3 regions of the Rhizobium azibense genome follow, and region 2 is predicted to be linked to each of the others. Evidence: riboswitches for the same ligand, from Rfam matches in the RefSeq annotation. Region 2 holds a riboswitch; each other region holds the start of a gene.

Region 1 (9,928 bases), on a different contig from region 2:
CCAGAACATGATCCCCCTTGCCTGCTCGGCATTGGCCGAGGTCGTGACGATGTAGGACGTCAGTGCGTTGAAGAGCTGCGAACCGGCAACGCCTGCCAGGATGATGCGATCGGCGCCGCCGCCTGCGCCGGCGGCCAGAAGCGAGACGAGACCGAAGGCTGCCACCGCACCGAAAAAAGCTCCGGTGGAAAGGGTCAGAACGCCGGACCCGATGCCGAAGATCATGATGGCGACCGCGCCGGTCGAAGCGCCCGCCGAAATGCCAAGTACATAAGGTTCGGCAAGCGGATTGCGAAGCAGGGCCTGCAGTATGGCGCCCGTCATTGCAAGAGCCGCGCCGGAACCTGCTGAGACCAGGGCGCGGCTCAGCCGATAGTCCCAGATGATACCCTCATGGATCGGCTTGATCGCGAAGGAGGTGCCGAACATTCGGTTGGCAACAGCTTCTGCAATCGTCCGCAGCGGTATGGCGATTTCGCCGATCGACAGGGCAAGGCCTATCGCCAATGTCAGTGCAGTCATTGAAAGCAGGGACAAGACGGCAAAGCCGCCCCATCCGTTGCGCGGCCCGGCGTCCTTGCTCACTTCGCCAGTCCAAACTGCCTTATGGCTGCTGCAAGCGTTTCGATGCCGTCGACAAGGCGGATCGATGGGCTCATTGCCTGCGAGTCCATGACGACCACGTGTTTGTCTTCCACAGCGCTGATCCTGCTTGCCACAGGATCGGTGTTCAGAAACCTAAGCTTGATGGCCGGATCGTCGGCAGCGTAGCGGCGACGGTCCATCCCGGCGATGACGATGATTGCAGGATTAAGACCGGCGACCGTTTCCCAGCCGACCAACGGCCATTCCTCGTTCGTGGCAATCACGTTCTTTGCCCCAAGGGCCTGCATGATATAGGCGGGCGCGCCGTTGCGGCCGGCCATGAAGGCCTCCCCGTCGATTTCCTTGCTGGAGAACCAGAATACGACCGGAATATCCGTCACCCTTGCCCCGGCCACCGATGCAATCGCCTTATCCTCACGTTCCTTCAGCCTTGCGACCAATGCCTCGCCGCGGTCCTGAACGTCAAAGATCGCGGCAAGTTCGGAAATCATCTGATAGATGACTTCGGTCTTCAGCATTTCCTTGCGGACACCATCACCACCCGTCGTATTGTCCTTGGCGGCGCAATCGGCCGGCGCGACATAGGTGTTGATGCCAAGCTTCGAAAACTGATCGTAGGTTCCAACCGAGCCGTTCGGGCCGACATGCCACTCGAATTCGGCGGCAACCAGGTCGGGGCCAGTTGCCACCACCGCCTCGAAGCTCGGATCATTGTCGGCGAGCCGCTTGATTTTGCTGTTTTCCGCATCGAATTGTTTGAGCACTGGGCTGAACCAGACAGCCGTTCCCGTGACACGATCCGAAAGGCCGAGCGACAGCAGGATTTCGGTCATCGCCTGGCCGATCGATACGACCTTGTCCGGCGCCCTATCGAAGGTGACGGATCGGCCGCAATTGGCAATTGTCAGGGGGTAGCTGGTCGGAGCGGCAAAAGCGGCTGCAGAAATCGAAGAGGTTGCCAACGCCGCGAAGGCAAGGCGCAGAATGAACCGCCGAAGTTTTGGATCGGATGACATGGAAACACTCGTAGGGAATTGAGGATACGTCGGCACGGCGGCCTGAACGCTCCGATGTTATGGTCACCGGCCATACGGGCGTGCGAGCCGACCGGCACGACAGGCTCTTGACCGGCAGCGGCTATGGTTTATTGAAAAGAGCGATCCGTTCCGTCTCACGCGCAAGGGGCCCGCGCCGATCAGGGGCGTCAAAAGGAATCATCTCGTCTCCTGTTCCGGGCAACCCCGCCCGTTCAATTGGATCTCTCTTTGACGGCAGGTCTCCTGGCTCGCAGATATGCGCCGAACCATCTGCCTTCCCGTGAGAACCAGCTCACAGTGGCATGGCGCTTGGCGCCACGAGGATGATCGGCAATCCGCTTACAGTTGCGGGGGCAGCCACGGTCTTGGTCCCTTTTGGGTCGTCCGCACCGTGTTCCCTATTAATCCCCTCGGCGTCTACTTCGGGGAACCGTCGCGCTCAGTTATGCCGAGCGCAACCGCCACGTCAAGCCGTAGATCCAAGCAGGATCAATGCACGGCGCCTGATCCCCCGACGGCGACGATGCTGAAAGGCAATCCCTCGACCGGGATGGTCCGAATCTCTTTCATGGTCTCAATATCGATCACCCGCACAACGCTATGGCGAGGATCGGTGATTGCAATCTGATCGCCCGCAACTGCGAGCCGCGGGCGCGGATCGCGCCAGTGACCATCCTTGCTGTAAGGCTCGGTGACGCGGGTCGACATCGTGATTTGACCGCTTAGAACGTCGACAAGATGCAGGTGCCCGTCCTCGGTCAGTACATAGGCATTCTTGACCCTCGCAGGATCGAGCGCGAAATCGATACGCCGGGTCGGCAGGTCGACCAAGCGATACGGCTCGGTGTTGTCTGGGTCGATCAGGGCAATCTTGTCCTCGCCGTAGTTGCCCAGGAAAAATTGCATCGCCTTACCGCCGAGCAAGGCCGTCACTTTTCCCTTCGGCAGCTTGTCGCCATATTCCAGCATTTCAAGTTGCACGGTCTCATCCTTGCCAGGCCGCGCTATCAGGACGCCTTCCTCGCAGCCGAAGGCAACGAGCTTTGCCGAGAAGGCTTCTCCGTGCAGCGCCGTGCAGGGTGTGATGCCTCCGACCTGTCTTCCGTCTGCGCCGAGAACACGTAGGCCCAGGCGCGGCGGCAGTTCATCCGGTTTGGTTTGCGCGTCGGTATCGGGAACCGAGACCAGCATGTTGCGCCCCATGGGCACGGCGACACCATGGTGAGGTGCCGTCGCGTCGATGAGCGTTTCGGATGCTGCGCCTTCCAGCAGATCTTCTTCAGAAACGAGCTTGGCTTTGCCTTCCCGATCGTAGAACAATACCACGTCGTCGCCATGCATGACGGCGTGGACCGGCCGCTTCCCGTCGAGTGCGGTCTGCAGCAGCAAAGGTGCGGATGTTTCCAGATCGCGATGCTCGCCGTGGTCGGAAATCGTCAAACCGGTTTTGATTACCTGGACGGCATTGGCCTCTGATTGGACGGCGAAAACGGTCTGGCCGGAATGACTGGCGGCCAGCGCCGCATAACCCTTTAACCCAAACTCGCCGATCTGTTCACCGGTCTTGGCGTCGAATGCACGAGCGATGGGTGCCGTGTGGTCGGCGATGAACAGGCGCCATGTCTGCTGTTCCTCTTCAGCGGAGGCCGGGTTCACCAAGAGGCTTGCAGCAAAGGCCCCGGCGATCGTCAATCTGGGTAACACAGGAAATCCCTCCTCTGATATGTAATAACATTACAATCTCTAGCGAAGTTCGCGAAACATGTCCACTCGTTGACGACAAAGATATCCGCCTTTGTATGATCGACCTGGTCGACCTGAACGACCTGGGAGGTCGGAGGCGCTAATCACCCCAGGAACCGCCGGTTCTCCTTCACGATCTCATTTTCGCCGCGTCGCTTGGGCTTCAGGGAGGCGATCATGGCCGATCAGGTGGCCTCTTGACTGTTTCATACCTGCGCCGCTCAACGAGCAAGCCAAAACAACGGGTTGATACGATCGACAGGTTCGCCAGACGTGTCGATGAAATCCTGAAATAGCGACAGGATCCACGCCAATATCATTTGCGACCGCCTGCGAGTTGTTCGCCAAGCTGGCGCAAAGGGAGCGCCTCGATATCATTGCCAAGAGGATACGCTTCGCTGCCTGGGTACACCACGATGCGGCGATCCGGCTCCAGATCGAGGCAGGCGTGGTGGAAACCCCGCTCTAGCTTTGGCGTGAGGCTTCTCTTGATCTCGATCGCCCAGCGGCGTTCACCGGGCAAGGTGACAACAAGGTCGATCTCGGCGCCGGCCGAGGTGCGATAGAAATTGGCGTGGGCACCCTCTGGCATAACTGCATGAAGGGTTTCGATCACGAAGCCTTCCCAACTCGCTCCGGCCACGGGGTGGCCGAGGACATCATCAAGCGTGGTCAAACCAAGCAGACTGTGGAGCAGGCCGGAATCGCGAACATAGACGCGCGGCGATTTCACCAGGCGCTTGCCGGCATTGCTGTGCCAGGGCTCGAGCCGACGCACCAAAAGCAGATCCACCATGAGGTCGAGATAAGAAGCGACTGTCTTGCCGTCGACACCGATTGCGCGGGCGAAGTCCGCCGCATTGAGGAGGCCTGATTGGTGATGAGCGAGCATCGTCCAGAAGCGGCGTAGCGTTTCGGCTGGGATCCTCGGACCCAGAAGAGGGATGTCACGCTCGAGATAGGTCCGGATGAAATCGATGCGCCAGCGTTGGCTGACGGTGTCGTTCGCCGCCAGAAGGCTGTCGGGGAAGCCTCCTCTAACCCAAAGCTTGTTAAGTTCGCCGGCTCCGACCTCGAGGCCGTCTATGGGTGCGAGTTCCAGATAGGCGATCCGACCGGCCAGGCTCTCGCCAGACTGTTTCAGGAGATCCATGGAGGCCGAGCCAAGCAACAGGAAGCGGCCGCTGCGCAGTCCCATCCGTCGCCCCCGGTCGATCAGACCGCGAAGGTTCTGGAACAGCTCCGGGACGCGATGGACCTCGTCGAGGATAACGAGTTTGTCCTCGTGTTCGGCAAGATAGAGTTCCGGCTCGGCGAGTTTGGCACGATCCGATTCGGATTCGAGATCGAGATAGATGGACGGCCGTTGCTCGCCGACCTCCAATGCGAGGGTGGTTTTTCCTACCTGTCGGGGCCCGAGCAAGGCAACCGCTGGATTGTTATCGAGGAGCTCGACGAGCTCTGCTCTCTTCCGTCTTGGTATCATCATCCTCGCAATTATGGAGCTACGATCCACAATTGCAAGGTTATTTAGGGTGATGAGCCTTGCAAATCCAGAAGATCTTGATAACTGTTCGCTTTCAAATCGTCTCTTATGCAGACACCGAAAGGTCAGGTACTCCCAGTCCGACGACCGGATTTTGCTGTTTTCTTGTCCGGGAAACTGGCGCCCCTTGCGTGCCGATATTGCCCGTCGCTGGATGGCGCTCACGCCTCGATCGGCACGACTGGGCTTGATTGACGAAAATTGGATCAAGACGGTCCCCTTTACGCTTTGCCCGTAAGGCAAGCGTGTGCGCGGCTTTTTTGCTGAGCACTTTGACTCTGGCCGCCGCCGCTCCATTGTTCCGTTCATGATCTACTTTACGAGTGACACCCATTTCGCCGATCCACGTGTGCTGCGGATCGACCGCAGGCCGTTCCCCGATATGGCAGAGCACGACGTCGCGCTGATCAGGAACTGGAATGCCATCGTCGGAAAGGACGACGACATCTGGCATCTCGGCGACTTCATGTCGGCGAAAGGCGGCGACTGCGATCAGCTTCTTTCGATGCTGAATGGCCGCAAGCACTTGATTATTGGCAACTGTGATCCCGAGACGACGACGAAGGCCGAGAACTGGACGAGCGTTCAGCATTATGCCGAGCTCGTTACAGACGAGCATCTTCTCGTGCTATGTCATTTTCCGTTCCGGACCTGGCACAAGATGGGCAAGAACTCGATCAACCTTCATGGGCATTCGCATGGTCGGCTGAAGCCGATACCCCGGCAATATGATGTCGGCGTTGATGCGCGGGCTCTTCGACCGGTCACACTTGCGCAGCTGCTGTCTTTGCCGTGACAACGTGCGGTCTCGATCATGGCTTCGATGGCGACTGACAATCCCGAGGCGCTGCGTTCCCCATCGCTGTTGCGACCGCGTGACAGGGATTGCGTCTGGACAGAACAAATGGTCTTGGCGTACAAATGTCCCGCCCGGACCCGGTCGAATGAAAGAGCAACCTTCAGCGCCGACGCGGGCCATGCTGGAAGGCCGCGAACATGGCGGCCCTCCAAGCAATCAGAAATAATGACTCATGCAGCCTTCGTTGCCTTCACATTTGCCGAGGTTTGCGCAAGCTGGGTGAGCTTCTTGTCGGTTGCTTCCTCTTCGGCGAGACTTGCCTGAAGTAGAGGGACCGCGTCCTTCAGACCCAGCTGCTTGGCCCAGGCGATCAGCGTGCCGTAGCGGGCGATCTCGTAGTGTTCGACGGCCTGCGCCGCAGAGATCAATCCTGCGTCCAGTGCGGGTGAGCCCTTGAATTCTTCCATGATCTCTTCGCCTTCGGCTATGATGCCCTGGATCGCCTCGCAGGTCTTGCCGCGAGCGGGCTTGCCGGCGATCTCGAACACTTGCACGAGCCGCTCGATCTGGCCTTCGGTTTCGTCACGGTGTTTCAGGAAACCCGCCTTGCCTTCCTCCGATTGCGCCGCGCGCGCCATCTTCGGCAAGGCTTTGAGGATTTGCTTTTCGGCGTAGTAGATGTCCTTCAGCGTTTCGACGAACAGGTCGTTTAGCGTCTTTGCAGCCATTCTGCTCTCCTATGGTTGGTAGCTAAGTGACGAACCTGAACGCGACGCAGCGCGGGTTGTTCCGATCAATGGCGACAAGCCCGTTGCCACCGGCATGCCCAACTCCAAAACCTCCGCCAGACGACGAAAAGCCGGTTTTCTTCGCAATGAATGTCCAAGTGCATCACGTTTCACACGGAACCAGTGCTCCCGGAGAGTGTTTCCCTGACAACGAGGAGAGCTCAGATGAAATATTTTTACAGGGTCGTCGGCGCGAAAGGGGAATTGGCAGAGACGAGCTGCGAGTTCGACGGAGTGCAGGCTGCAAAGGCCGAAGCCCGCCACGCACTTACCGAGACTGCCGCCGGCGGATTGCCCGAAACCCCCGTCCACATGTTGTCGGTCGAGCTGTTCGACGAAAACCGCCTGCCAATCACTGAGCTTCGATTGATCCTTGAGGAAATCAGCAAGGAGTGACGCCGCTGAGCGAGCATATGCACAGTCTTGGCGAATGGCGTCACTTGTGCGTGGACATGCAGAGCCTGTTCTTCGAAGCGACGCCATGGCACGTCGAATGGATGAAACGCACCTTGCCGCTGGTCGAGGAGGTCGCAGGCACTCATGCCGAGCGGACGGTCTTTACCCGATTTATTCCACCCGAAAACGCAGCCGACATGCCAGGCACCTGGCAACGCTATTATGAGAAATGGTGGATGATGACGCGCAAGCAGCTGCCGGCGGGTCTGATAGAACTTGTCCCTTCGCTTGCCCGCCTTGTGCCGCCTGCTCGGGTCTTCGACAAGGCCACTTACTCACCCTGGATCTGTGGCCGGCTCCATGCGACGCTTGCCGAAGAGGGTGTGTCGACCCTCGTCATCAGCGGTGGCGAGACGGACGTCTGCGTATTGGCTGCGGTTCTGGGTGCAATCGATCTCGGCTACCGGGTCATTTTATTGACGGACGCTGTCTGCAGCGGTGCAGATGAATCGCATGAGGCATCATTGGAACTGCTGGGGGAGCGATTTTCAGTGCAGCTTGAGCTGACGGAAACCGATCGATTTCTGCAGTGCATCTAGTCGAGGCTCCTCGCGCCCGGGCCGTCCCCTGGGCCGTCCATGGAACACGCAAAGGCTGACGTCGATGCCATGGCTTCTCGCCAGAGGGTTTCGTCGTTCTTTCGCAAATCAGTTTCGGGACAATGCATTGTTATGCTGGCGCACCTTCCTCGACGGTGAAAGCTTAGGGTAGACCCGGCTCTTTCGCCTGGTCGGTCGTTCCGGCGCCGTCAGTTTTCTTCCCGCCCTTGGGTCGTTTCGCGAAGTTGTGCGTTAACCATCCTGGAAACTGAGCCTGCCAGGAGAGAATCATGACCAAGACCTTTGAGCTGTCCAACTTGTCCGATGAGGAACTCACCTCCCTCATCGATGAGGCAACAACCCTGCGAGACACCAGACGTGCCAGCCGTCAAGGTGAGCGTGAAGAAGGTTCGGATGGGTCGATCGGGCAGGATGTGAGGGCCCCGGGTCATGGCGTTATCCCCACGCCCACGCCGCGGGAAGTCAAGGATGAAGGTCAGGCGCATGGCGTACCCAAATAATGGCGCCGGGAGCAGCCAGTTATTGGGCGCCACCCACGTCCACGATGCTCGAATTGTATTGCTTGCGCATCGCATCGGCTGACTGTCGAACGATTTCAGAAACCTTCAGGAACTGTTGGGCCAGAGGACTGGTCTTGCGCCAGATCATGCCAATCGTTCGCGAGGGTTGAACGCTCTCAAAGTGAGCGACAGAGACTGACGCCGAGCGCGTCTCTACTCCCACTGCCATTTCGGGGATCAAAGTGACGCCAATGCCGGCGCTGACCATTTGGACCAGCGTCGACAAGGAGCTGCCGTCCAGAAGCTCTCGCGGAAGCGCAGAATGCAAGTTGCAGAATGACAAAGCCTGGTCACGAAAACAGTGTCCCTCTTCCAGTAAAAGCAGCCTCATTTCACGCAGGGCCTCGCGGTTTGGGACAGGCTTGCCTTCATCCTCGCTTGGACGGACCAGAACGAAATTCTCCGAAAACAACGCAACCTCGGTCAATGAAGGTTCAGATACCGGCAACGCGACAATTGCAGTGTCGAGCCTGCCTTCCGCCAATTCATGAACCAGTTTGGAGGTCAACGTCTCGCGCACATGGATCTCAAGCCCGTCATTTATGCGGGTGAGGTTGCCGATGATTGCAGGCAGCAGGTAGGGCGCGACCGTCGGGATCACACCTATGCGCAGCCGCCCCACCAGCTGGTCCTGCGACGCGCGTGCAAGGTCTGCCAGTTCATCGACAGAACGCAGGATGTCGCGCACGCGAAGGCCAAAGGCCTCCCCGAAGTTGGTCAGCCGGACTTGACGCGCGCCTCTTTCGAAGAGCTCCGTGCCCAGCGTTTCTTCCAGTTCCTTGATCTGCATGGACAAGGCGGGCTGGGAAATCGAACAGACATCTGCCGCACGTCCGAAATGGCCCTGGCGGGCCAGCGCCTCGAAATAGCGCAGCTGCTTGAGTGTCAAATTGGTCATAATCTTACCTTATCGCTGCGATCAGAAAATCCAACTTAAATTAATGAAGCAGCTTGGATATAGTGCCCCAAGCAGAGAGGAGATGCAGCCACTGTCCAACCCGGTTTGTGATCGACGGCGGTCTGCAGCGTGTTGATGTCCACTATCCGCAACGCCTGATGCCGTAAGCTCTTTTCCTGCATGCCTTCTTCCGCTGGGTCACCCAGTACAAGTAATCGCAAGGGATAAAAAACATGGATTCAAAAGTCGAGACCGCGGGCAAGTGTCCGGTTGCCCACACACATACGGCCCATGGCGGACGGTCGAACCGGGACTGGTGGCCGAACCAGTTGAATCTCAAGATTCTTCACCAGAATTCTTCGCTGTCCGACCCTATGGGCAAAGGCTTCAACTATGCCGAGGAGTTCAAGAAGCTCGATCTGGAAGCCCTGAAAAAGGATCTCTTCGCGCTGATGACCGATTCGCAGGACTGGTGGCCGGCGGACTTCGGTCACTACGGACCGCTTTTCATACGCATGGCATGGCACAGCGCGGGCACTTACCGTACCGGTGACGGGCGCGGTGGCGCAGGCGCCGGTCAGCAGCGTTTTGCACCGCTCAACAGCTGGCCGGACAATGTCAATCTCGACAAGGCGCGCCGGCTGCTCTGGCCGATCAAGCAGAAATACGGCAACAAGATCTCCTGGGCCGACCTGATGATCCTCACGGGCAACGTTGCGCTGGAATCGATGGGCTTCAAGACGTTTGGCTTTGCCGGCGGCCGCCCGGATGTATGGGAGCCCGAGGAGGACGTCTACTGGGGCGCCGAGGACACCTGGCTTGCCGACAAGCGCTACTCTGGCGAACGAGACCTCGAGAACCCTCTCGCCGCCGTGCAAATGGGACTCATCTACGTCAATCCGGAAGGACCAAACGGCAATCCCGATCCACTTGCC
Region 2 (9,928 bases):
GAGGACGCGCTTTTCGATGTCGCCGAGTTGCTCAGTCGGCCTGTCGAAATGCAGGTGAACGAAGTTCGAGATATTATTCATGACTGGCTCCGATATCTGGCACCCGCGCGGAAGATCTGCTTAGTCAGCGAATGTGCGCTCAGCTTGCGCCTTGCCACTATCACCGACTCCTCCAGGAATTGACAACATCAAGGCCAAATTTGCCGAAGCCGGTGATGTTGAAATCGACGTCAGCGGCGGGGTGACGGGCTTCGTCTTCCGGGAGTGGCCATGCGTGCGGTGCGAATCCGCAGCCGCTGTTTCAGCGTCTCGTCGAGATTGGGATCGTCATGCGATCTTCGAGTTACATGTGCAACGGAGCCGCCGACTGCACTCAATGGCTCAGGTGGCCCTCGGCGAGCAGGTCGTGCTTTGGGAAAAAGCGCTCCAGCGTCCGCGCTTTGCCGAACATGATGTCGTGCTGCAGGTAGCCGTAATCACGCACAAGGGGGTCGAGTTTTTTCCGGTCGCGCAACCAGTCCGGCGTCACATTCTTGTTGCGCGCCGCCAGTTGGTAACGGTCGATGATGTCGTATTTCTTCTGCACGCGGCCGAGGAAGCCGGTGTAGAAGGGATGCTCGAAACCGGCGAACTTGAGGAGGTTGTAGGAGATCAGCGACGGGCTGATCGTGCCGACGTTCTGCTTCACCCCTTTCTTGTTCGACCAGATGACCAGCGGCGTTTCATGCTCGCGCTTCATTACGTCGAGCGGCGCCCTGCGGGTGGCCACCTGGTCCGCCATGTAGCCGGCGCTCATATAGACGTTGCCGAGCGGCGGCAGGTGATCGCCCCAGAGCACGATGATCGTTTCGCGCTCGCGCTTCGAGGCCCAATTCATCAGCATCTTGAGACTGTCGTCAGCTTCCTTCACGCCCTGCGCATAGGTCGCAAGCGTCGCACGATCGGCCTCTGGAATGTTGCCGCGGATGCCAATCGTGTTGCGTGCATAGCGATACGGCTCGTAGGGACCATGTCCCTGCAAGGTGACGGCGAAGAAGAAGAATGGCTTATCGAGGCCGTCGCCCTCGCGCATGATCTCCTTCGTCAGGGAATCGTCGGAGGCGAAGATGCCGCGCTTTTCCATCGGCGGCATCGTTTCTTCGGTCCGGAACTCCTCGAAACCGAAATCCTTGTAGACCTGGTTGCGGTTCCAGAACCAGCCACTGAAGGGGTGCAAGGCGCGGGCGATATAGCCTTCGCCGCGGAAGAAGGTGGCAAGCGAGGGCACGTCGCTGCGGACATATTGCTGGTAAGGAATGCTGCCGTAAGGCAGGAAGGCGTTCGAAAATCCGGTCAGTGCCTCAAATTCGACATTGGCGGTCATGCCGCCGAATTCCGGCGAGAAGACGTATCCGGACTGCGCGGCGCGGACGTTCGGCATCGGATCGGCGCTGAACGAGAGATTTTTCAACCTCGTCGGATCCCAAAAGGACTCGCTCATCAGCATAATGATGTCCGGCTTTTCTTTCGGGCCCGTCAGATAGCCGTAGTTGCGCGAGGGAATCGCGTCGAGCGCATCGGCGTTGAGACCGGCGGGCGCTGCGACGTCGGCCATCGGGATGTTGAAGAGGAAGGCCAGTATGAAACCGTTGCTGCGGTAGTTTTCCTTCTGGTCCCACATCATCGGTACGACCTGCAGGCGGTCGCGAACGTAGGAATATTGCGAATAGTCCATGAGCGAGGCGAAGGCCGCTATCACCGGCAGCCCAAGGCAGAGGTGGCGCAGGCGTGCCTGGCGCGAGAGCTTGGGAAAGTTCTGCCATGCATAACGCCATGCGAAAACGATGCCTGAGGCGAAAAGCACGATGCCGACGAGAAGCGTTGCGGCGGTCAACGGCCTGTCTCGCACCATGACCGGCAGCAGCTCCATGATCTGACGAGTAAAGAGTATGTCGGACGGATAGAAGGGGTCGGAGAGAAAGTGCTGCTTCTGATTGGAGACAAAGGCAGGAACCAGAAAAAGCGGGATCAATACAAATGCCGACTGGTGGCGCCGGCCAAATACGGCATCGAGGGTCAACATCACGATCGCCAGCATGGCGACGGTCGTCATGCCGGGCCTGACCGTCGATGTCAGGAACTCGCCCACATCGGTCAAGGTGCCGCGCGCAATCCATTCGACAGCGACGACGCTGAGGAAAGCGAGGGAAAACGAAAACAGGATGCCGATTGCCGCGCGCGCTGCCGGAGACTTTAAACTCGACCCGAAACCGGCGGAAAGCAGTGCTGCTTTGCTCGAGGGTAGAGACTTCATTATCAACGCAATCAACGGTATGCTCCGATGTCATAAAATTTTCACCGAAGTGTCACATGTCCGTCATGAACGCTAGATGAACCTTGCGGGGCGCCGGCTTTTCCCAAGGGTTTGAGTTTTTCGCCCGCCATACCCGGCGTCTTTTCATGGAACGGGCAATTGAAGAGGCGGGCGACCCGCGCTAAATGGATGACATGACACAGGAAAACGCTCCTTTGAATACGCTCCGGATTGCCGTTGCCCAGTTGAACCCGACAGTCGGCGATGTCGCCGGAAACCTCGCCAAAGCTCGTGAGGCACGCACCGATGCGGCCCGCCAGGGCGCGGATCTGCTGCTTCTGACGGAGCTTTTCATTTCCGGTTATCCGCCGGAAGACCTCGTGCTGAAACCGGCCTTCCTAAGGGCCTGCCTGAAGGCGGTCGAGGACCTCGCGGCCGATACCGCAGACGGCGGCCCCGGCGTCATCGTCGGCTTTCCGCGGCAGGGAAAGACCGGGCGGCACAACTCGGTTGCAGTTCTCGACGGCGGCCAGATCCTGGTGCTGCGTGACAAGATCGACCTCCCGAACTACGGCGAGTTCGACGAGAAGCGCGTCTTTTCCGAAGGGTCGATGCCGGGGCCGGTGAATTTCCGCGGTGTGCGGATCGGCGTGCCGATCTGCGAAGAGATCTGGAACGATCTCGACGTCTGCGAGACACTTGCCGAAAGTGGCGCCGAAATCCTGCTCGTGCCGAACGGTTCGCCCTATTATCGCGGCAAGGTCGACGTGCGCCATCAGGTGGCGCTCAAGCAGGTGATCGAAACCGGCCTACCGCTCGTCTTTGCCAATCAACTCGGCGGCCAGGACGAACTCGTCTTCGACGGTGGGAGTTTCGCCTTCAATGGCGACAGGACGCTGGCCTTTCAGATGAGCCAGTTCGAAACGGCGCTGGCGGTGACGACCTGGAAGCGCGGCGAACATGGTTGGCGCTGCAGCGAAGGCCCCATGTCTCGGATTCCCGAGCCCGACGAGGCCGACTATCGCGCCTGCCTGGTCGGTTTCCGTGATTATGTGAACAAGAATGGATTCAAGAATGTCGTCCTTGGTCTCTCCGGCGGTATCGACTCGGCGCTCTGCGCGGCGATCGCCGTCGATGCTCTGGGCGAGGAGCGCGTTCGAACGGTGATGCTGCCGTATCGCTACACGTCAACCGATTCGCTGAAGGATGCCGCCGATTGCGCCAAGGCGCTCGGCTGTCGTTACGACATCGTGCCGATCGAGGACCCGGTGAACGGCTTCACTTCGGCGCTCTCACGGCTGTTCGAAGGAACCGATAGCGGCATTACCGAGGAGAACCTGCAAAGCCGTGCGCGCGGCACGATCCTGATGGCAATCTCCAACAAGTTCGGCTCGATGGTTGTCACGACCGGCAACAAATCGGAAATGTCGGTTGGATATGCGACGCTCTACGGCGATATGAACGGCGGGTTCAATCCGATCAAGGACCTCTACAAGATGCAGGTCTATGCGCTGTCGCGCTGGCGCAACAGTCATGTGCCGCCGGACGCGCTGGGGCCGTCCGGCAAGGTGATCCCGCAGAACATCATCGACAAGGCGCCGTCCGCCGAACTTCGCCCGGACCAGACGGACCAGGATTCGCTGCCGCCTTATCCGGTTCTGGACGACATCCTCGAATGCCTCGTCGAGAAGGAGATGGCGGTCGAGGAGATCCTCGCGCGCGGGCATGATGTGGCGACCGTCCACCGCGTCGAGCATTTGCTCTATCTCGCCGAATACAAACGCCGCCAATCGGCTCCGGGCGTCAAGATAACCAAGAAGAACTTTGGGCGCGATCGCCGCTACCCGATTACCAACCGGTTCCGCGACCGGTAACCCAAGATCCGGGAGTATGCATGCGCAGTTCGGTCGAGATCTACAATATTCGCACCGGCGAAAGCCGGATTGTCGTCCAGACGGAAAAGCTGATCGAGGCGCCGAATTTTTCGCCCGATGGCGGCTATGTGCTGTTGAATGGCGACGGGTTGCTTTACCGGCTGCGGCCGGACGGTACCGGCGGCCTCCAACAGGTCGATACGGATTTTGCAACGCAGTGTAATAACGATCACGGCATTTCGCCGGACGGGACGCAAATCGTCATTTCCGACAAGACCGAATTCGGCAAGTCGGCGATCTATATTCTGCCGGCGGCTGGCGGGACGCCGCGGCTGATCACCGAAAATCTGCCCTCCTATTGGCACGGTTGGTCACCGAACGGCAGGGAGCTCGCCTATTGCGGCATTCGCGACGACCTCTTCGACATTTATACGATCTCCGTCGATGGTGGCCCCGAAAAACGGCTGACGCATGGCGAGGGTCGAAACGACGGGCCGGATTATTCGTCTGACGGGAGATGGATCTACTTCAACTCCAGCCGCACCGGTCTCATGCAGATCTGGCGCATCCATCCGGATGGAACCGGCCTGGAACAGGTGACATTCGACAATTATGGCAACTGGTTTGCGCATCCTTCGCCGAAGAACGACAAGGTGCTGATCCTTTCCTACGATCCGGAGGTCTTCGATCATCCGCGCGACCTCGATGTGCGGTTGCGGCTGATGGACATAGACGGCGGCAACCTGACCACGCTGTTCGAGCTCTTCGGCGGACAGGGAACGATCAATGTACCCTGCTGGTCACCTGATGGTGACGAATTTGCCTATGTGCGTTATTTCCCCGGGACTTGAACGAGCCGCCGACTCGGACGATAGAGACTGCGTCAGGTGCCTGCATCCAGCAGGAGAATCGGGAATCCGGTGAAGGACCGGAACGTGCCCAACGCTGTGAGGCTGACGCTTTCTGCAACAATGGCCACTGGCATCTGCCGGGAAGGCCGCGGCAAGCGGGTGACGCCAAGTCAGAAGACCGGCCTGACAAGATAGACCGAACCGCGTGGACGGCGGCGAAGTTTTGACGCTTCGCGCGCCTGTGCGCGGGTGCTGAAGCATTGTTGGGGATTTGACGATGCAACTTGAACCTTTTGCCCGCTCCCTGGTGCCGGCCGGCCATTTTTCCGACGATGACCGGGCCGCGGTCTATAGAGCCATCGAAACGCGCCGCGACGTGCGCGATCAGTTTCTGCCCGATCCCCTGCCTGACGATCTGGTGTCGCGGCTGCTGGGGGCGGCGCATGCCGCGCCCTCGGTCGGTTTCATGCAGCCCTGGAATTTCATCGTGATCCGCGATCCGAAGGTGCGCCAGGCCGCCTGGCAGGCGTTTTCGCGCGCCAACAGGGAAGCGGCCGACATGTTTGAAGAGGAGCGGCGGGATATGTACACAAGCCTGAAGCTCGAAGGCATCCGGAAGGCGCCGCTCAGCATCTGCGTCACCTGCGATCCCGACAGGGCAGGGCCGGTAGTCATCGGCCGCACCCACAATCGGCGTACGGATGTCTATTCGACAGTCTGCGCCGTGCAGAACCTGTGGCTTGCTGCCCGGGCCGAAGGCATCGGGGTCGGCTGGGTTAGCATCTTCCACGATGCGGATATTCGGGAATTGCTCGGCATTCCAGAGCGGATCGAAATCGTCGCCTGGCTTTGTGTGGGTTATGTCGATCAGCTTTACACAGCGCCGGAACTTGCCGTGAAAGGCTGGCGCCAGCGCCTGCCGCTGAAAGACCTGGTGTTCTGCGACCGATGGGGAAGCCAGTAACGACGCGTCAGTTCTGCTGGGGCTGCGGTCCGGGCGTTGCGGGGTTCTTGAGATCGATCGCACCCTGATCGCCAGCGAGGAACTGCGGACCGACCTGGCGGACTTTACTGTTCGCCGGGTCATAGGGGCGGTCCGGCACCTGCGGCTGGCGGGCAGGCGTGGAGGCGGCGCCCGATGGCGGCTTCGTCTTGATACTGGTGATCGAGCCTTTCGTCGGCGGTTCGCTGATCGATTGATTCTTGCGCATGTTCTCGTAATAGGCGCTGAGATTGCACAAACAGGAGGACTTTTCGCCGGGCGCGCGGTTCTTGTAGGCAAAGGCATTCGGCATGGCGCTGTAGGGCGCACCGGTCGAGGCCGAGATCATGTTTGCGGCATCGGTATTCGAGATGTCTTGATAGAAAAGCTCCGTCTCGATACCCGGGCACATTCTCGAACACGTCGCTGCGTCGCGGTTGAAATCGATCGACGTTGCATTCGTTGTGATCGGGAAGAAGCCGCCGTCGCAGGTGCGCACGCACATGGTGCTGACATGCGACATGAGCTCGCCGTCCGGCACGCCGTATTGGATGTCGCCTTGTTCGCCTTCTCCAAGCGGAATGAAGGTATCGCTCCGCATCGCCTGTTCTTCTGGACTTGGCGCCGGTGCATAGGCCTGCGGGTCGGGCGCATAATCGAGCTCGTCGTTGCAGCCGTTGTCTTCGAGCGCCGCCATCAGCTCGCGGCGGACGCGATAATCGGCGCCGCCCTGATCGCGCAGTTCGTTACGCCGCTCCTGAAGGTATCGAATGTTGTCGACCATGCGCGCCTCGGACTGCTGGAGCTCGCTGCAAAAGTCCGCATTCTCGCCGCCGATCACGACCATGCTGTCCACCGAGCAGCCGTAGCCGCGCAGGTCGTTGCGGACCTTTCTAAGCTCGAGATTCTGCTCGGCGATAGCGCTCGCATATTGGCGGACTTCGGGGCCGTTGCCGATGACTTGGGGCAGATCGGCGATGCGGCCGCGCAGGTCGTCGCAGATCTCATTCGTCTGCGCGGCAGCAGGCGCGGCCAGGACAAGCAGGATCGCAAGGGTCAGGTTTCGGCGTTTCACGGCATCATCCGCAGCAAGGTCGGGCCAGAGCGCGGCGCGACACCCGCTTCCGTTAACAAGCTGGCGAGGCAATAGTAGCGCATTTTTGCAGTTGGCGACAACTTACGCCGGCTGAGAAGCCTCAACGACGGCAAGCGCCGCCATGTTGACAACGCCGCGCGAGGTGACCGAAGTCGACAGGATATGCGCAGGTTGTGCAGTTCCCAGCAAAATCGGGCCGACATGGAGCGCATCCATCATGGTACGGACGAGGCCGAGGGAGATGTTGGCGGCATCGAGGTTCGGGAAGAGCAATAGGTTGGCTTCGCCGGCAAGCGAACTATCCGGCATGGCGCGCTTGCGCAGCGCTTCCGACAGTGCAGAACCGGCTTGCATTTCACCATCGACCTCCAGATCCGGGGCGCGATCGCGCACGAGCTGCAGGGCATCGCGCATCTTGCGTGCGCTCTCGGAGTTTCGTGAGCCGAAGTTCGAATGGCAGATGAGCGCAGCCTTAGGAGTGATGCCGAAGCGCCGAACCTCCTGGGCAGCGAGAACGGCGATCTCGGCGATTTCCTCATGGGTCGGATTGTAGTTCACGAAAGTATCGGCGAAGAAGACCGGCCCTTTCTGGGTGATCAACAGGCTGAGGCCGGCGAAGGTGCAGGCACCCGGCCGTCTGCCGATGATTTGGCCGACGTCTTTCAAGTGGCGGTCGAAGCGACCTTCCACGCCGCAGATGAGGGCATCCGCCTCGCCGCGCTTCACCGACAAGGCGCCGATAACCGTGTTGTTGGTGCGCACGATCGTGCGGGCGGCTTCCGGATTGATGCCAGCACGGCCGACGAGCGCGAAGTAGTCGTCGACATAGTCGCGATAGCGCGGGTCATCTTCGGGGTTCACCACGGCGAAGTCGATGTTCGGGCGAATGCGGATGCCGAACCGCTTGAGGCGTGCCTCGATGACCGAGGGGCGGCCAATTAGAATCGGCTCGCCGGTCTTTTCTTCCAGCAGAACCTGGGCCGCGCGCAGGACGCGCTCGTCTTCTCCCTCCGCGAAGATGACGCGTTTCTTCTCGCAAAGCTTGGCGCTGGTAAAGATCGGCTTCATGACGAAGCCTGAACGCCAAACGAACCGGTTCAACTGATCGAGGTAGGCGTCGAAATCGGCAATCGGCCGCGACGCGACGCCCGTCTCGGCCGCGGCCTTGGCGACAGCCGGGGCGATGCGCAGGATGAGACGCGGATCGAAGGGCGAGGGAATAAGGTAATTCGGGCCGAAGACGGGCGTCTCGCCGGAATAGGCGCGAGCCGCGACATCCGATACTTCCTCGCGGGCAAGTCCCGCGATGGCCTTAACGGCTGCCATCTTCATTTCTTCGTTGATGGCTGTGGCGCCGCAATCAAGCGCGCCGCGGAATATATAGGGGAAGCAGAGGACGTTGTTCACCTGGTTCGGGAAATCCGAGCGGCCGGTGCAGATCATCGCATCCGGGCGGGCGGCACGCGCAAGGTCAGGCATAATTTCGGGGGTCGGATTGGCGAGAGCCATGATGAGCGGCTTTTCCGCCATCTGTGACAGCAGGTCGGGCTTCAGGACACCGGCAGCCGAAAGGCCCAGGAAGACATCGGCGCCGCCGATATTGTCGGCAAGCGTACGCATCTTACTTTTCTGTGCATAGACAGCCTTCCATTCGTCCATCAGTTCGGTGCGGCCTTCATAGACGAGGCCTTCGATATCGTGGACCCAGATGTTTTTTCGCTTCGCGCCGAGCGTCACCAGGAGGTTGAGGCAGGCAAGCGCAGCGGCACCCGCGCCGGAGGCGACGATTTTCACATTCTCGATCTTCTTGCCGGCAAGCTCCAGTCCGTTAAGGATCGCTGCGGCGACGATGATGGCCGTGCCGTGCTGGTCGTCATGGAAAACCGGGATCTTCATCTTCCCGCGAAGCTGGCGTTCCACCTCGAAGCACTCCGGCGCCTTGATGTCCTCGAGATTGATGCCGCCAAAGGTCGGCTCGAGCGAGGCGATGGTGGAGACCATCTGGTCGACGGTGGGCGCCTCGATTTCAACGTCGAAGACGTCGATGCCTGCAAATTTCTTGAACAGGACGGCCTTGCCTTCCATGACGGGCTTGGAGGCGAGCGGGCCGATATTGCCGAGGCCGAGAACCGCTGTGCCGTTGGAGATGACGGCGACGAGATTGGCGCGCGAGGTATAATCAGCCGCCGTCTCCGGATTGTCACGGATCGCAAGGCATGGTGCTGCGACGCCGGGCGAATAGGCGAGTGCCAGGTCGCGCTGGTTGCCGAGTGGCTTGATCGGCTGGATTTCAAGTTTGCCGGGACGGGGATAACGATGGAAGAAAAGCGCCTGTTCGTCGAGGTTTCCGCCGGTCTCGTCTTTCTCCGTCTTGGATTTTTCCTGATGATCCATTGCCGTCTCCGCTTGCGCACTCACATCTTTTGAAGACCTCTCCATACAACAATCGGCTGGCTGGGACAGTCAGAATTTCGCATCCGAGCGGAAAACTCGCGAGCGCTGCGAATGCGCCATTTCGCGCATCTGTCATCTTCCTGAAACACGAGTCTGATTTTGGAAGGCCAGATGAACGATGGGACGCAGGCAAGATGCTTGTGAAAGACATATGGATATTCGACATTTCCGTACTCTCTTCATTTCCGATGTGCATCTCGGCTCGAAGGCGGCAAAGGCGGACTTCCTCCTCGATTTTCTTCGGTATCACGACGCCGATACGATATTTCTGGTAGGCGACATCGTCGACGGCTGGCGGCTGAAGCGCAGCTGGTACTGGCCGCAGGTCTGCAACGACGTCGTGCAGAAGCTGCTGCGCAAGGCGCGCAAGGGCACGCG
Region 3 (9,928 bases), 140 kb from region 2:
AAATGGCGCCTGAAAAGACCGTGCGGAACAGCCTGGCGGTTTCGGTCGAACACGGCGTTCCCCTTGCCGGCTACCAGATCCATCTGGGCGTGACGACCGGGCCGGACTGTGCCAGGCCATCAGCGGTGATCGACGGTGTGGCCGATGGCGCGGTATCTGTTGGCGGCCGGATCATGGGCACCTATCTGCACGGCCTGTTCGGCAGCGATGCCTATCGCGGCAAGCTTCTCGAAAGCTTTGGCCTATCCGGCCAACGGCGGAGCTACGGTCAAATCGTCGACCAGGCGCTCGACGAGGTCGCCGACGAACTCGAGACCCATCTCGACAATGCCTGGGTGGCGGGGCTCCTCGGCTAGATTTCGCCGGATACCTCGCGTCGTCTGCGGTCGAGCTCTTCACTGTAGCGGCGAAGCGTATAGCTTTCGCTGAGCTGGCCGACGACGCGGCGCTCGATCAGATTGTTGAGCACGGCGAGGGCCTCGCTCTCCGTCTTGTCGAAGATCGCCGCCGCCTGCTTTGCGTTCATCTGTGGCTGCAGGAAGTCGTTCCGGTAGCGAATGAAATCCTTCAGATCCTTGCCCTCGTCGTAGGTGTCGACCGGGCTCGCGTAGATTTCCGGAACGAGCACGATGCCGGCATATTTGTCGGAGTCGTCGACGAGGATGACGCGCTGCCTCGATCCGATCGGGAAGGCCTTCTTGAAATCTTCAATCGTGATGCTGGCCTTCGCCGTTTTCACGTCCGAGCGCATCAGCTTGTCGACCGTCAGATTGCGGATCCAGCCGACATCATGGGCGCTGCGGATGCTTTCGCCACGAAGATGGAAACGCCATGTCGCGAAAGAGTAACCGAACGTGTTGCGAACGACGAGCGACGAGGTGATGACGGCTGCAAGTACCAGCGCGGTGATTGGAAAGTCCCCGGTTATTTCGAGCGCCAGGAAAGTCATCGTCAGCGGCCCTCCGATGACCGCAACGGCGAGCGAACTCATGCCGACCACGGCATAGATCACGGGCGTCAGCGTCGCATGGGCGAAATAGGGGGCACAATAGGCGAAAAGCTTGCCGAGCAGCGCGCCCATGAAGAGCGAGGCGAAGAAGAGGCCGCCCCTGAAGCCGGAACCGATGGAGATCGCCGATGCGAAGGACTTCAGTAGGAGAAGGCCGACCAGGATCGGGACGGCAACATCACGGCCAAGGTTCAGATGCAGCGCGCCGTGGCCCGCTGAAAGCACCTGCGGTGTAATCATCGCCAGAAGGCCGACGACGATGCCGCCGAGCGCCGGGCGAAGCGGCGTCGGAACGGAACTTTTACGCGCCATCTCCTCGATGAAGGCCACGCCCTGCATGATCAGGATGCCGACGCCGGCGCAGAAGGCGCCAAGCAACAGGGCAGGGATATAATCAGCCGGAACCACCGTGCCGAATTCACCGACATCGATCATGAAATCGCTTCCCGCCAGCAGGCGCGCGACGAGCGTCGATACGAGGGCGGAAACGACGACCGGCGTCAGTGAAACGATCGTGTAGGTGCCGATGATGAGCTCGAATGCATAAAACGCGCCTGTCAGTGGTGCGTTGAAGGCCGCGGCAATCGCTCCCGCCGCGCCGCAGCCGACAAGGACGCGCAGATCGGCACGGCGGAGCTGAAGCTTCAGCCCGAGTTTGGAGGCGATACCCGCCGCGAGCTGAACGTAGCCGGCCTCCAAGCCGACGGAGGCGCCGAAGCCGTTCGAAACCAGATTCTGTACGGCGACGATGATGCTATCTGTCAGCGACAGCCGTCCGCCATGCAAAGCGTTGGCTTCGATGGGATCGACCATAGGCTTCTTGCGGGTTCGCGCGAGAATGAAAAACAGAAGGCCGAGCAGAACCCCGCCGCAGACCGGCGCCATCAGGAGCAGGAATTTGTCGTTTGTCTGCGATGAGCTCAGCCGTTCGATGTCGCTGATACCGAAGATCAAGCGATGCAGTTCGCGCGAGACAAGGCTCATGCCGGTGACAGCCAGGCCCGACGTCACGCCGACGGCGATGCCGGCGAAGACCATGCCCATTTCACTGCGGCGGGCAAGCGCACGGAGCCTCCCGGCGTCGAGCAGGCGGTAGAGCCGGTAGAGGCGCGGGAAATTCGATTTCGTGAGCATGTGCAAAGAACTAGATGGCGGCCAACAGCGTCAAGGGCTATACGGGCGCTTGCTCCCGAAATGTGGCGAAAGCCCGGCGCGAAACGGACCGAGAATTGGAAGCTGTTTGCCGCGGGTTTCATTTGAGTGGGCACAATTGACTTCGGAAGGCGGCTTGCCTAACGATGAATATTCTTACGGATGGTTCCGGGGCTGCAGATGCTGTTCCGGATGAAAAGGGAATGTGAAGGGACGGACCCACGCCGGGCGTCTTCATCACAGCCGACCCCGCGACTGTAGAGCGGTCAGGGTCTTCCATCCGGCGTCGGGTCGGGTCACGGCTGTTTTGCATGTTGCGGAGCAGGTGAAGCGGCTGCGGCGCCGGAAAAGCCACTGGAAATGCATTGTGATCAGCCGGGGCAGGACGCCTCCATTTCTACGAATCGTCCGCCTTTTCACAAGATCGCAACCGGGAAGGCGAGGCAGATCCGCTGGCGCGGTCAGGGCGACCTTAGGTGGTCGCCCTGTCGGCCGACACCCGCGAGCCAGGAGACCTGCCATGCGTGCCGGGCGAAGAGCTCATTCTGGGGCATTGTTCCCCGCTGCCAGCACGGAGGTTGTCATGGCTCAACGATGGAATTCCATGCCGTATTTCGCGGCGTCTTTGAGGGATGCGGCACTTTCGACTTTCCGCACTCCTGTCGTCACAGGAACGCAAACAGTCCTGTTGAAAGGATCTTCTGAGCCCAAGGACCTGGAGGCGCTCAGCTCCTGTGACAGGCGCAGGAACGAGGGTTGGCTGCGCTATGCCTCCGCAGTGCCATCCCTTACCCCACAGGTCTCCAGATGAACCGTTCCACACGCGGCACCGCCTTCGTCCTGGGGGGCGCCCGTTCCGGCAAGTCCCGATTTGCCGAGCAGCTGATTGCCGACAGCGGGCTTGAGCGCCACTACGTCGCGACGGGCCGGGCCTGGGACGAGGAGATGCATCAGCGCATCGAGAGCCACAAAACCGAACGCGGCCCATTGTGGAGGACGCATGAGGAGCCTCTGGAGCTTGTCCCGCGTCTTTCCATTATCGACCGCGAGGGCCGGGCGATTCTTGTTGATTGCCTGACGCTTTGGGTCACCAACCTGATTATGGAGGAGCGCGACATGGCGGCGGAATTCGCAGCACTTGCCGCTTGGTTGCCCAATGCAAAAGCGCGGCTCGTCGTCGTTTCCAATGAAGTCGGCCTCGGCATCGTGCCGGAAAACCGCATGGCGCGGGATTTCCGCGACCATGCAGGACGGCTGCACCAGATAATGGCGGCGCAAGCCGCGGAAGTGTATTTCATCGCGGCCGGTTTGCCGCTGAAAATGAAGGGTTGAACCCATGAGCCAGCAGAAGATCCCCGCAACCGTCATCACCGGCTTCCTCGGCGCCGGCAAGACTACCATGATCCGCAACCTGCTTTCCAACACCGGCGGCAAGAAGATCGCGCTGATCATCAACGAGTTCGGCGATCTCGGCGTCGATGGCGATGTATTGAAAGGCTGCGGCGCGGAAAACTGCACTGAGGACGATATCATCGAGCTGACCAACGGCTGCATCTGCTGCACCGTTGCCGACGATTTCATCCCGACGATGGCGAAGCTTCTGGAGCGCGCGCAACGCCCAGACCACATCGTCATCGAAACCTCCGGCCTTGCCCTGCCGCAGCCCCTCGTTGCCGCCTTTAACTGGCCGGATATCCGCAGCGAAGTAACCGTCGATGGCGTCATCACAGTCGTCGACAGCGCGGCCGTCGCTGCCGGCCGTTTTGCCGACGATCACGAGGCGGTGGAGGCGCGCCGCGCAGACGACGTCTCGCTCGATCATGAGAGCCCGATCGAAGAACTGTTCGAGGACCAACTGGCCTGCGCCGATCTCATCGTGCTCAACAAGACAGATCTCCTTGACGGCGAAGGGCTCAGTCGCGTGCGCCACGAAGTGACCTCCCGCATCGCCCGCAAGCCGGCGATGATCGAGGCGAGGAACGGCGAGGTTCCGGCAAGCGTGCTGCTCGGCCTCGGCATCGGTACTGAAGAGGACATCGGCAACCGCAAGTCCCATCACGAGCTGGAGCATGAGGACGGCACGCCGCACGATCACGACGAGTTCGACAGTTTTGTGGTCGAGTTCGGCCCGATCGGTGATCCGGCAGGCTTCGCCGAGAAGCTGAAAGGCGTGATTGCCGAGCACGATATTCTGCGCCTCAAGGGCTTTGCCGATGTCCAGGGCAAGCCGATGCGCTTGCAGGTCCAGGCCGTCGGCAGCCGTATCGACCAGTATTTCGACCGCGCCTGGGTGCCGGGCGAAGCGCGCGGCACGCGGCTTGTGGTGATCGGCCTGCACGAGATGGATCAGGACACCGTCCGCAGGTCCATCCAGGCACTCGTCTAAGGCTCGGCCATGCATCTGCTGCTTGCCCAGAGGGGAACGATCAGCGACGGCGACGAGGCGATCGACCTCGGCCAATCGCCGGCCGACATCCTGTTCCTGTCTGCGGCGGATACCGAGCTTGCGGCGATCGCCGCAGCTCACGCGCAAGGCTCAAGGTCCTTCACGCTCCGGCTCGCCAGCCTGATGAGCCTCAAGCACCCAATGTCCGTCGATGCCTATATCGAGCGCACGGCAAGCTGCGCAAAGCTTATCATCGTCCGGGCGCTTGGCGGCGCGAGCTACTTCCACTACGCGCTGGAGGCGCTGCATGCCTGCGCGGCGCGGCATGGTGCGTTGATTGCGGTCCTGCCTGGGGATTCGAAGCCGGATGCCGGATTGACGCCATTTTCGAACGTGCCGCTTGACGATCTCAACGCGCTCTGGGGCTATCTGATCGAAGGCGGCGAGGGGAATTCGCGAAGTTTTCTCGATTACGCGACGGCGATGCTTTCCGGCGGCGAGAAGCCGGGCGCAGCCGCGCCACTGATGAAGGCGGGCATCTGGTGGCCGGGTCGAGGCGTGATTGGAGTTGAGGAATGGAAAATCTTTTCCGCGCCCGGTATCCAAGACTCGAAAAAAGAGGCCGGATTCAAACCGATCGTCGCCATCAGCTTCTACCGTGCGCTCGTGCAAAGCGGCGAAACGGCGCCCGTCGAAGCGCTCATAGAAGCGCTGGCGGCGGAAGGACTGCGCCCTTTGCCGGTTTTCGCCTATAGTCTCAAGGATCCGCTATCTATCGGCATTCTAGAGCGTGTCTTTGCAGAGGCGCCGCCCGATGTCGTGATCAACGCTACCGGCTTTGCCGTGTCTGCGCCCGGCGCCGATCGAGCGCCGAGCGTGCTTGAATCAAACGGCGCCGTTGTTCTTCAGGCGATTTTCTCGGCCACATCCAAGGAGGCGTGGGCCTCGTCGTCCCAAGGCCTTTCCGCCCGCGATCTCGGCATGAACGTCGCGCTGCCAGAGGTCGATGGCCGCGTTCTGGCGCGGGCTGTCTCGTTCAAGTCCGCCGCCCGTTACGACGCGGCCGTCGAGGCCAACATAGTCGCCAGCGAGCCCGATACTGAACGCATGCGCTACACGGCGAAACTCGCTGCCAACTGGGCGCGCCTCCGAAACAGGCAGGTTGCGGGCCGGCGGATCGCACTGGTGCTTGCAAACTACCCGAACCGTGATGGACGCCTCGGCAATGGCGTCGGCCTCGATACACCAGCAAGCACCATCGAGGTGCTCAAGGCAATGCGGGATTCGGGTTACGCTGTTTCCGGTTTCCCGGCCGATGGTGATGCGCTGATGAGGCACCTAGCCGAGGGGCCGACGAATTCCGGACATGATGGCAAGGTGATCCGCGAGACGCTTTCCTTGAGTGGATACAAGGCCTTCTTTGCATCTCTTCCGAAAAAGATTCAGGACGAGATTACACTCCGCTGGGGGGATCCGGCGTCCGATCCCTATTTCATGGACGGCAGTTTCGCCCTGCCTTTCACCCGCTTTGGACATCTCCTCGTCGGCATCCAGCCTGCACGCGGCTACAACATCGATCCGAAGGAAAGCTACCATTCGCCGGACCTCGTGCCGCCGCATGGCTATCTTGCCTTCTATGCCTTCCTCCGCGAGGAATTCGGCGCTGATGCCGTGATCCATATGGGCAAGCATGGCAATCTGGAATGGCTACCGGGCAAGGCGCTTGCACTGTCTTCGGAATGTTATCCGGAAGCGATCCTCGGCCCGCTGCCACATCTTTATCCCTTCATCATAAACGACCCGGGGGAAGGCACGCAGGCCAAGCGGCGCTCGAGCGCCGTCATCATCGACCACCTCACGCCGCCGCTGACACGGGCCGAAAGCTATGGCCCACTGAAGGACTTGGAAACGCTGGTCGATGAATATTACGAGGCCGCCGGCAGCGATCCGCGGCGCATCCGGCTGCTCGGCAAACAGATCCTTGATCTCGTCGCCGATATAGGTCTCGACCGGGACGCGGGGATCGCCAAAGGCGAGAGTGGGGACGAAGCGCTGAAGAAGCTCGATGCCTATCTTTGCGATCTTAAGGAAATGCAGATTCGCGATGGGCTGCATGTCTTCGGCGTTGCGCCGGTGGGCCGGTTGCTGACCGATCTCACGGTGGCACTGGCGCGCGTGCCGCGCAGTTTGGGCGAGGACGGGGATCAGAGTTTGCAAAGGGCGATTGCGAAGGACGCATTTGCAGCGGACGTCGCGGAGGCACCCCCCTTTATGAAACACCTATCTGCGGCTTCCGGTCGGACAGAGGGCCTCAAGTCCCTCTCTCGACATTTCGATCCCTTGGATTGCGATATGTCGGCGCCCTGGCTCGGCCCGCGGCCATCGCTGCTGATGGAAACCTCCGATACCCCCTGGCGCACCAATGGCGACACCATCGAACGCATCGAACTGCTTGCCGCAGAACTGGTCGCTGGTGAAATTCCGTGCCCGCCGGACTGGCCTGCGACACAATCGGTCCTCACCGAGATCGAAACTCGTCTGAAGCCTTCCATCCTTGCCTGCGGGAAGGCTGAAATCGCGGGCCTTCTTCGCGGTCTCGACGGCCGCTTCGTCGCTCCCGGTCCGTCCGGCGCGCCGACGCGCGGGCGGCCGGACGTGCTGCCGACGGGGCGGAATTTCTACTCAGTCGATAGCCGCGCCGTTCCGACGCCCGCAGCCTTCGAACTCGGCAAAAAATCCGCCGAATTGCTCGTTCGGCGCTACGTTCAAGACCATGGTGACTGGCCGGTCTCGTTCGGGCTTACGGCCTGGGGTACGTCGAACATGCGCACCGGTGGCGACGATATCGCCCAAGCGCTGGCGCTGATCGGCGTCAAGCCGGTATGGGACATGACCTCGCGGCGCGTCACCGGCTACGAGATCATTCCGCCTGCACTGCTGCAGCGCCCGCGCGTCGACGTGACGCTGCGCATCTCCGGCTTCTTCAGGGACGCCTTTCCCGAGCAGATCACGCTGTTTGACCGGGCAATCCGCGCTGTAGGCGCCCTCAATGAAGATGCCGCCGACAACCCGATCGCGGCCCGCATGCGCGGCGAAACGGCGCGCCTTGCCGCCGCCGGCCTCGATGAGGCATCCGCACAAAAGCGCGCCGGCTACCGCATCTTCGGGTCCAAGCCCGGCGCCTATGGTGCGGGCCTGCAGGCTTTGATCGACGAAAAGGGCTGGGAACGGCGTGCCGATCTGGCGGAATCCTATCTTGTCTGGGGCAGCTATGCCTACGGCGCGGCGGAGGAAGGCAGGGCTGAACGCGGCGTCTTCGAAGAGCGCCTGCGCTCCATCCAGGCCGTGGTGCAGAACCAGGACAACCGCGAGCACGACTTGCTCGACAGCGACGATTACTACCAGTTCGAAGGCGGCATGGCGGCCGCAGCCGAACAACTGGGCGGAGTACGTCCCGCGATCTATCACAACGATCACTCACGACCGGAGAAGCCGGTGATCCGCTCGCTCGAGGAGGAGATCGGCCGCGTCGTGCGCGGGCGCGCGGTCAATCCGAAATGGATCGATGGCGTCATGCGCCATGGCTACAAGGGCGCCTTCGAGATCGCAGCCACAGTCGATTACCTGTTCGCTTTTGCAGCGACGACGGGTGCCGTCGGCAACCACCACTTCGAGGCCGTCTACCAGGCCTTCGTCGCCGATTCGAAAGTCCGCGATTTCATGGCAAAGAAGAACCCGGCGGCGCTTGCGGACATGAAGGAGCGGCTGCTCGAAGCCATCGAGCGCAGGCTCTGGACGCCACGCAGCAATTCGGCGCGATTCGATCTCGCGGCGCCGCGCACGGAAACGGCACAAGCTTTTAGGGAAGAACAATGAGCGAAGAACCAGTGGAAAGCGGCGCGAAGGACGATGCACGTCACGCCGAAAAGATGGCCAAGAAGAAGGCCGCGCGTGACAAGATCATGGCCACGAAGACCGACGAGAAAGGCCTGATCATCATTCATACCGGAAAAGGCAAGGGCAAGTCGTCTGCTGCCTTCGGAATGATCTTCCGACATATCGCCCATCGCAAACCGTCAGCCGTCGTGCAGTTCATCAAGGGCGCGATGTGGACCGGCGAGCGCGACCTGATCGAGAAACATTTCTCTGATATTTGCCAGTTTCATACGATGGGCGAGGGATTCACCTGGGAAACACAGGACCGTGCGCGCGATGTTGCAGCGGCGAGGGCTGCCTGGGAGAAGGCGAAGGAACTGATCCGCGACGAGCGCAATTCCATGGTGCTGCTCGACGAGATCAACATCGCGCTCCGTTATGACTATCTGGACGTCAACGAGGTGGCCGCATTCCTCATTGCCGAGAAACCCTATATGACCCACGTCGTGCTGACGGGCCGGAACGCCAAGGACGAGCTGATCGAGATCGCCGATCTGGTCACGGAAATGGAGCTGATCAAGCATCCGTTCCGCTCCGGTATCAAGGGGCAGCCCGGCGTGGAGTTCTGAAAGCGGATCAATTCCCCGGCAGGTAATCGGAGGCCATCCCCAGGCTCCAGAGGCGCAGAGGGTTCGTCGGGTCCGACAGAAGCTTGATCGTGAAGGCGATGCAAACCGCCACCAGCAGCGGCTTGATGAGCTTGGCGCCGGTGCGCATCGCAAGCCGTGAGCCAACCTGTGCGCCGAAGAACTGACAGACACCCATCATCAGCCCCACCGTCCACAGCGTTGCGCCGAAGGAGGCGAAGACGATGAGCGCGCCGATGTTCGAGCCGAGGTTCAAAAGCTTGGTATGCGCAGTTGCCTTCAGCATGCCGAAACCTGCGAGCGTCACGAAGGACAGCATGAAGAAGGAACCCGTGCCTGGACCGAAAATCCCGTCGTAAAGGCCGATCAACGGCACGAATGTCATGCCGAATAAGAATGGCGTGACGCGGCGGTGGGTATCGAGGTCGTTCAGGTTCGGCTTGAAGGCGAAATAGAGCGCGATCGCGATAAGCAGCACCGGCATGATGGCGCGCAGAACATCGCCGGGCACGATCGTCGCAAGGGCTGCACCGAGCGATCCGCCCATGGCCGCCATCATGGCCATCGGCAGTTGTTCTTGAAGGTTCACATGGCCCTTGCGGGCATAGGCGATCGTCGCGGACGCTGCTCCGAAAACGGATTGCACCTTGTTCGTGCCGAGCGTCTGGAGCGGCGGGATCCCTGCGATCAGCATCGCCGGGACGGTGATGAGCCCACCGCCGCCTGCGATGGCATCGACAAAGCCGGCAAAAAAGCCGGCAAGGCACAGGAGTAGAAGCAGTTGGGGAGCGATATCGGTCAAAGCGGAACTCGAAGGCGGACTGAAGTCCGCGCCATGTTGCATTTCCTGCTTCCGGC

What was found. A riboswitch is a leader RNA that binds a small molecule or an ion and turns the genes downstream of it on or off. The one in region 2 is predicted to bind cobalamin.
Region 1: another riboswitch for cobalamin. It lies ahead of EV130_RS01455 (ABC transporter substrate-binding protein); the one in region 2 lies ahead of bluB (5,6-dimethylbenzimidazole synthase).
Region 3: another riboswitch for cobalamin. It lies ahead of cobU (bifunctional adenosylcobinamide kinase/adenosylcobinamide-phosphate guanylyltransferase); the one in region 2 lies ahead of bluB (5,6-dimethylbenzimidazole synthase).

What each region holds. Positions count from the first base shown of each region.
Region 1 covers NZ_SMBJ01000001.1:302,493-312,420, forward strand. The annotation lists gene EV130_RS01450 (FecCD family ABC transporter permease) at 1-522, opposite strand, end outside; gene EV130_RS01455 (ABC transporter substrate-binding protein) at 582-1,622, opposite strand; cobalamin riboswitch at 1,860-2,093, opposite strand; gene EV130_RS01460 (metallochaperone AztD) at 2,133-3,347, opposite strand; gene EV130_RS01465 (ATP-binding protein) at 3,703-4,872, opposite strand; gene EV130_RS01470 (metallophosphoesterase family protein) at 5,240-5,728, shown strand; gene EV130_RS01475 (YciE/YciF ferroxidase family protein) at 5,962-6,459, opposite strand; gene EV130_RS01480 (DUF6894 family protein) at 6,685-6,915, shown strand; gene EV130_RS01485 (cysteine hydrolase family protein) at 6,933-7,514, shown strand; gene EV130_RS01490 (hypothetical protein) at 7,805-8,035, shown strand; gene EV130_RS01495 (hydrogen peroxide-inducible genes activator) at 8,055-8,993, opposite strand; gene katG (catalase/peroxidase HPI) at 9,227-9,928, shown strand, end outside.
Region 2 covers NZ_SMBJ01000005.1:484,594-494,521, forward strand. The annotation lists gene EV130_RS15615 (DUF1003 domain-containing protein) at 1-81, opposite strand, end outside; gene EV130_RS15620 (LTA synthase family protein) at 374-2,293, opposite strand; gene EV130_RS15625 (NAD+ synthase) at 2,488-4,167, shown strand; gene EV130_RS15630 (TolB family protein) at 4,188-5,018, shown strand; cobalamin riboswitch at 5,036-5,219, shown strand; gene bluB (5,6-dimethylbenzimidazole synthase) at 5,296-5,982, shown strand; gene EV130_RS15640 (DUF2865 domain-containing protein) at 5,990-7,075, opposite strand; gene EV130_RS15645 (NADP-dependent malic enzyme) at 7,178-9,490, opposite strand; gene EV130_RS15650 (UDP-2,3-diacylglucosamine diphosphatase) at 9,702-9,928, shown strand, end outside.
Region 3 covers NZ_SMBJ01000005.1:340,531-350,458, forward strand. The annotation lists gene EV130_RS14905 (cobyric acid synthase) at 1-356, shown strand, start outside; gene EV130_RS14910 (chloride channel protein) at 353-2,143, opposite strand; cobalamin riboswitch at 2,308-2,698, shown strand; gene cobU (bifunctional adenosylcobinamide kinase/adenosylcobinamide-phosphate guanylyltransferase) at 2,969-3,493, shown strand; gene cobW (cobalamin biosynthesis protein CobW) at 3,498-4,547, shown strand; gene cobN (cobaltochelatase subunit CobN) at 4,557-8,423, shown strand; gene cobO (cob(I)yrinic acid a,c-diamide adenosyltransferase) at 8,420-9,052, shown strand; gene EV130_RS14935 (TSUP family transporter) at 9,060-9,872, opposite strand.